One region of the Tardiphaga sp. 709 genome, then DNA from elsewhere that is predicted to be linked to it. Evidence: predicted binding sites of a transcription regulator. Region 1 holds the regulator's gene; each other region holds the start of a gene.

Region 1 (2,266 bases):
CATGGCGGCAGGCGCTCTTCCAGCGTGGCGGTTACCAGCACATGGGTGTCGCCGAATTTCACCATGCAGGAGCCTTCGGCATATTTGACCACGCCGCGTTCCAGCGACACGGCGCGCAGTTCATCGGGCGCACGACGGCTTGGCCGCATGAGAAAATCCTTCCAAATGTCCAGAGAAAGCCTGTTCGCGGTGCTTTTAGGGGCCACGGAGCGCAGCGGCAAGGGCAGGGCAGGTTCCACAACCGCAATGGTGCTTGTATCCGGCCCGCCGGAGCGACAGATTAGATCCTCAAGGAGTACCCTGTGGTCCATCACGATCCGATCGGCCTGATTTCGCCGCATGCCGGGCTCGCCCAGCTCAATGAGCGATCGCGTGAGATCTTCCGGCAGATCGTCGAGAGCTATCTCGCCACCGGCGAACCCGTGGGTTCCCGCAACATCTCGCGCCTGATCACGGTTCCGCTGTCGCCGGCCTCGGTTCGCAACGTGATGTCGGACCTGGAGCAGCTCGGCCTCATCTATGCGCCGCATACGTCAGCAGGACGGCTTCCGACCGAACTCGGACTGCGGTTTTTCGTCGATGCCTTGATGCAGGTCGGTGACCTCACCGAGCCGGAGCGGCAGTCGATCCAGCAGCAATTATCCTCCGTGGGGCGCTCGCAGACCGTGGAGGCGGCGCTCGGCGAGGCGCTGACGCAGCTGTCCGGGCTAACCCGCGCGGCGGCGGTGGTTCTGACCGCCAAGTCCAATGTGCGGCTAAAACACATCGAATTCGTCCGTCTGGAACCCGAAAAGGCGCTGGTCGTGCTGGTCGCCGAGGATGGCCAGGTCGAAAACCGCGTGCTGACCCTGCCGCCGGGGGTGCCGTCGTCGGCGCTGAACGAGGCGTCGAACTTCCTCAATGCCCGGATTCGCGGCCGCACGCTGGCTGAGGCCCGGTTGGAACTGGAAACGGCACTGACCCAGAACCAGATCGAGCTCGATCAACTGACCCAGAAGGTGATTGCCGCCGGCATTGCCAGCTGGTCGGGTGGCGAGAAGGACGATCGGCAGCTGATCGTGCGCGGCCAGGCCAATCTGCTCGAGGATCTCCATGCGCTGGAGGATCTTGAACGCGTTCGCCTCCTGTTCGACGATCTCGAAGCCAAGCGCGAGGTGATCGACCTTCTCGGTCGGGCGGAGACGGCCGAAGGTGTCCGCATCTTCATCGGCTCGGAAAACAAACTGTTCTCGCTGTCCGGCTCGTCCACGATCATTGCGCCCTACAGCGATGGCGCCGGCCATATTGTCGGCGTTCTCGGTGTCATCGGCCCGACCCGGCTGAACTATGCGCGGGTGATCCCGATGGTAGATTACGCGGCGCGCATCGTCAGCCGCATGCTCGGCGGCTGACGATCGGCCGAATCCGGCCGGTTGCGCTTGATTTTCGGCGCTCAAACCCCGATATCCCGCTCAGCAATCCCACCATTTTGGCGTGTTTTTGAGAAGGCAGCGTGATGACTGATTCCAATGGGCAGAACGACAATCAGGACAAGACGGCAGCGGCCGCCGATCCGGTGGTCTCCAAGCCCTACATCATGCCGGACGATCCGGAACCGAATTCGGTCGAGGCCCTGACCAAGGAAGCTGCGGACGCGCGCGACAAGATGCTGCGCACGCTGGCGGAGATGGAAAATCTGCGCAAGCGGACCCAGAAGGAAGTCGCCGACGGACGCACCTATGCGATCGCCAATTTCGCGCGCGAAGTGCTCGATATCGCCGACAGCCTGCAGCGCGCCCTCGATGCCGTGCCTGCCGACACCAAGGCCGCCGCCGATCCGGGCCTGAAGGCGCTGCTCGAAGGCGTGGAACTCACCGAGCGCTCGCTGCTCAACACGCTGGAAAAGAACGGCGTGAAGAAGTTCGATCCGTCCGGCGAGAAGTTCGATCCGAATTTCCAGCAAGCCATGTACGAAGTGCCGGATGCCTCGGTGCCTGCGGGAACCGTGGTTCAGGTCGTGCAGGCCGGTTATACCATTGGCGAGCGCGTGCTGCGCCCGGCGCTGGTTGGCGTATCGAAGGGTGGGGCCAAGGCGGCACCTGCTGCATCGGAGTAACAGCGCCTCTGGCTGTCATCACCCGCGAAAGCGGGTGAGCCAGTACACGCTGGTCTCAGTGAGTGATCACAAGCGCCGGTCTTACTGGGTCGCCCGAACCCAGCGCGCAGTTGTGCGCTCAAGTCGGGCGATGACAATGAGAGTATGGGTCAAGCCGCCAGATCGCCCGAC
Region 2 (2,266 bases), 2.4 Mb from region 1:
ACGCGCGGCGGCTGGGTCCAGCTCGAGCCCTGGCGCATCAATGTCTCGCCCTCGCCCTCCATGTAAGTCTTCACCCAGCCGTTCAGCACATAGACCAGCTGAAACTCGGCATCGTGATAGTGAAGTTTGGAGACCTCTTTCGGATCGCAAGGTCCGATCAGCCGGATGACATGCGCGTGTGCCAAACCTCCGGTCGCAGCGGCGACGCCGAGATCGCGATACTTCGCATAAGCGCGCAGGCCGTCGCCGAGAAATGCTTCTTCCTGATAGTGGCTGATCGCGACGCGTTGCTTGCGGCGCGGGCCGGGTTTCGCCGCGGTCTTGGCGACAGCTTTTGTGCTCGCCTTGGCCGGCTTACCAACAGAGAGCTTTGCCGCTTTCGCTACTGCCTGTGTCGCAGGCTTCTTCGTCGCAGCCGTTTTCGCCGCGCTCTTTGACGTTCGCTTCAGCTTCGCCATGTCGTGTTTCCCACCCGGCGCAATGCCTAACAAACGGCCAGCGCGTCTGGGAACCTAGCTGTAGTTCAGCACAGCGGCAATTCATCCGGCGCGTTGAGGGGCGCGGACTAGTGCAACCGGAAGACGCCATCCACTGCACGAAGCTCGGCTGGCTTGATCAGTTTCGAATGCGCGACGGTTACCGCAAAGAGCGGGCCATCGAGCTTCTCTTGCCAGAAATCCAGGAAATCCTTCAGCGCGGGAAACTTCGGAAACAGATCATAGTTCTGCCAGACATAGGTCTGCAGCAGCGAGGGGTGATCGGGCATGCGGTAGAGGATCTGCGCCGTCGTCAGTCCGTAGCCAAGCACCTGCTTTCTGAAATCGTCAGAAGCTGCATTTCTCGAGACCATGTTCAACCTCCATGGACAGAGCGCATTCGGCTAAGTGGATTCCGGTTTGACGTCGAACTTCGCTCTGCTCTCCTGTGACCGTGCTGACTGCAGCGAACCGGCTTCCACTTCGCCCATGACAACACGATGCATGAAATGTGACGCAAGCAACGTCTTCATCACAAGCTTAAAAGTTTAATAATGAGTTGAAAGTCGAGCGTTAGCAGCAGCTTACCGCGAATGCTAACGCATTCGATGGCCGGTATCGGAGGATTTTAACCAATTCTGGCACCCGTCATATTTGAGTGCCAAAATATTTGATACAGACCCTTGCCGGTGGGGAACGTTCGGCCTATGTCCGGACCAGCTGCGCTGGCACTTGTTGGCTCAGACTGCCAATTTAAATTTCTCAAGCATCTACAGAAACTTAGGAGGACTGCATGAAATTCCGTCCGCTTCACGATCGCGTTGTGGTCAAGCGTATCGACGCCGAAGAGAAGTCCGCTGGCGGCATCATCATTCCGGATAGCGCCAAAGAGAAGCCCTCCCAGGGCGAGATCGTCTCCGTCGGCCCGGGCGGCCGCGACGAAGCCGGCAAGCTGATCCCGATCGATCTGAAGGTCGGCGAGCGCGTGCTGTTCGGCAAGTGGTCGGGCACCGAGGTCAAGATCGATGGTCAGGACCTGCTGATCATGAAGGAAAGCGACATCATGGGCGTCCTCGAAGGTGCCGCTCCCGCCAAGAAGAAGGCCGCTTAAGCGCCTTTTCCCCACCCATCCTGATTTTCAAGGAAGCAAAACATGTCAGCTAAAGAAGTGAAATTCGGCGTTGATGCCCGCGACAAGATGCTGCGCGGCGTCGACATTCTCGCCAACGCCGTGAAGGTGACGCTCGGTCCGAAGGGCCGCAACGTCGTCATCGACAAGTCGTTCGGCGCGCCCCGCATCACCAAGGACGGCGTCACCGTCGCCAAGGAAATCGAGCTCGACGACAAGTTCGAGAACATGGGCGCCCAGATGGTGCGCGAAGTGGCCTCGAAGTCGGCCGACGCAGCCGGCGACGGCACCACCACTGCTACCGTGCTCGCCCAGGCAATCGTCCGTGAAGGCGCCAAGTCGGTTGCTGCCGGCATGAACCCGATGGATCTGAAGCGCGGCATCGACCTGGCTGTGGAAGCCGTGGTTGCTGACCTCGTCAAGAACTCCAAGAAGGTCACCTCGAACGACGAAATCGCCCAGGTCGGCACCATCTCGGCGAACGGCGATGCGGAAATCGGCAAGTTCCTCGCAGACGCGATGAAGAAGGTTGGCAACGAAGGCGTCATCACCGTTGAAGAAGCCAAGTCGCTCGAAACCGAACTCGACGTCGTCGAAGGCATGCAGTTCGACCGCGGCTACATTTCGCCCTACTTCGTCACCAACGCCGACAAGATGCGCG
Region 3 (2,266 bases), 1.2 Mb from region 1:
GGTCGCGCAATCGGTGCATGGGTTCACGTCTTCAAGGGAGTGGCGGGGCCCGCCTTACGCCTCAGGTCAGGCCTTGTCAGGTCAGGCCTTGTCAGGTCAGGCCTTGGGTGCGCAACGGACATAGACCATGTTGCCGTAGCGAACCGCAGCGTCCTTGTCGATGAAGCGCGTGACCAGAATCCGACCGTCGAAGGAGACGATCTCGCGATCCTTCTCGCCACCGGCGGGACCGGGCGGGCCGATATAGTTCTTGCCGCTCGGCGAGCCCTTGAGGCGCAATTCCTGCGGCGTCGCCTCGTCGGCGAGATGCATGATGACCCCGCCAGTGGCGCCCTGGCCGATGATATAGGGCTGCTTGCACTGGCCGCGCGCGGCATTCTCGGTGCGAACGCGATCGTTGGGATTCATGTAGGACGCCAGACCCCAGCGGCCGACGAGTTCTTCCGAGCGGATCGAGGCTGGCAGTTCCGGCGCCGGCGGGGGCTCCGGCGGCGGTGTCGGCTGCGAGTTCCCAAAGCTGAACCCGCCCAATCCACCAGACGTGCCGCACCCGCCCAATGACAGCGCCAAAGTTGAAACGATCGCCAGATGGGCAACCGTGCGGGCGTAGCGTGACCTGATCATATTATCCCCTAGAGCAAATTCCCCGGCTGCCCGTCCCGGCAGCCAAGCGCAAAACACCTGACGGCGCAATGAGGTCGGCAGAATTACGCCGACTCTCCATTATGGTTTCCAGATCATCCTATATTGGCCTCACCAAGGCCTTAAGGCCTCGCTTGACTCAAAAAGCGTCTGGCCATATTTCCCGGACGCTCAATTAGCACTCCCGGAGCGCGATTGCTAAGGGAATGAGCCGGCCGCCCCCGAGCGTTCCGGCTGGATTCCCGCCCGCCTCCGAGATGGCAACGAAATCGCAAACCCTAAAGGGACACTCCCATGGCCAAGACCAAATTCCGCCCGCTGCACGACCGCGTCGTCGTCAAGCGCATCGTCGCCGACGAGAAGACCAAGGGCGGCATCATCATCCCGGACAGCGCCAAGGAAAAGCCGTCTGAAGGCGAAGTCGTCGGCGTGGGCCCTGGCGGCCGCGACGAAGCGGGCAAGCTGATCCCGATCGACATCAAGGTCGGCGACAAGGTTCTGTTCGGCAAGTGGTCGGGCACCGAGATCAAACTCGACGGCGAAGAACTCCTCATCATGAAGGAGTCGGACATCATGGGCGTGATCGCCTAAGCGACTCGCTTCAGCCTCCCCACACGCCGTCATCACCGGGCTTGTCCCGGTGATCCACGTCTAGGCCGCAAGCTCGGCAAGGCGTGGATGGCCGGGACAAGCCCGGCCATGACGGAGCTTTAAACTTCCCAAATTGGAGCACCATCAACATGGCAGCCAAAGACGTTAAATTCTCCGGAGACGCGCGCGATCGCATGCTGCGCGGCGTCGACATTCTCGCCAACGCCGTCAAGGTCACGCTCGGTCCGAAGGGCCGCAATGTCGTGATCGAGAAGTCGTTCGGCGCTCCGCGCATCACCAAGGACGGCGTCACCGTCGCCAAGGAGATCGAGCTCGAGGACAAGTTCGAGAACATGGGCGCGCAGATGCTGCGCGAAGTTGCCTCGAAGACCAACGACACCGCAGGCGACGGTACCACCACCGCCACCGTGCTGGCCCAGGCCATCGTCCGTGAAGGCGCCAAGTCGGTTGCTGCCGGCATGAACCCGATGGACCTCAAGCGCGGCATCGATATCGCCGTCGCCGCCGTCATCAAGGACATCACCAAGCGCGCCAAGCCGGTTGCGTCTTCGGCTGAAGTCGCTCAGGTCGGCACCATCTCCGCCAACGGCGACGCCGCCATCGGCAAGATGATCGCCCAGGCAATGCAGAAGGTCGGCAACGAAGGCGTCATCACGGTTGAAGAGAACAAGTCGCTCGAGACCGAAGTCGACATCGTCGAGGGCATGAAGTTCGATCGCGGCTACCTGTCGCCCTACTTCGTCACCAATGCCGAGAAGATGACCGCCGAGCTCGAGGACGTGTACGTCCTGCTCGTCGAGAAGAAGATCTCCAGCCTGCAGGCCATGCTGCCGGTGCTCGAAGCCGTGGTGCAGTCGGGCAAACCGCTGCTGATCATCGCTGAAGACGTCGAAGGCGAAGCGCTCGCCACCCTCGTCGTCAACCGCCTGCGCGGCGGCCTCAAGGTTGCTGCCGTCAAGGCACCGGGCTTCGGCGATCGTCGCAAGGCGATGCTGGAAGACCTTGCGATCCT

Evidence for each region. Region 1 encodes HrcA, which represses chaperone genes, less so after heat shock. Its sites were predicted from a motif close to GTTAGCACTCNCNNNNNGNGAGTGCTAAC; they were not measured.
Region 2: RSO67_RS06740 (co-chaperone GroES) is a predicted target of HrcA. The motif match lies at 1,114-1,142, and genes of this name have one in related genera.
Region 3: RSO67_RS23345 (co-chaperone GroES) is a predicted target of HrcA. The motif match lies at 817-845, and genes of this name have one in related genera.

The regions. Positions count from the first base shown of each region.
Region 1 is NZ_CP135529.1:3,658,543-3,660,808, forward strand. It holds gene rph (ribonuclease PH) at 1-149, opposite strand, end outside; gene hrcA (heat-inducible transcriptional repressor HrcA) at 303-1,391, shown strand; gene grpE (nucleotide exchange factor GrpE) at 1,496-2,095, shown strand; gene pncA (bifunctional nicotinamidase/pyrazinamidase) at 2,245-2,266, opposite strand, start outside.
Region 2 is NZ_CP135529.1:1,280,442-1,282,707, forward strand. It holds gene RSO67_RS06730 (cupin domain-containing protein) at 1-458, opposite strand, end outside; gene RSO67_RS06735 (usg protein) at 566-850, opposite strand; gene RSO67_RS06740 (co-chaperone GroES) at 1,270-1,587, shown strand; gene groL (chaperonin GroEL) at 1,630-2,266, shown strand, end outside.
Region 3 is NZ_CP135529.1:4,815,328-4,817,593, reverse strand. It holds gene RSO67_RS23355 (MFS transporter) at 1-19, opposite strand, end outside; gene RSO67_RS23350 (hypothetical protein) at 97-624, opposite strand; gene RSO67_RS23345 (co-chaperone GroES) at 937-1,233, shown strand; gene groL (chaperonin GroEL) at 1,383-2,266, shown strand, end outside.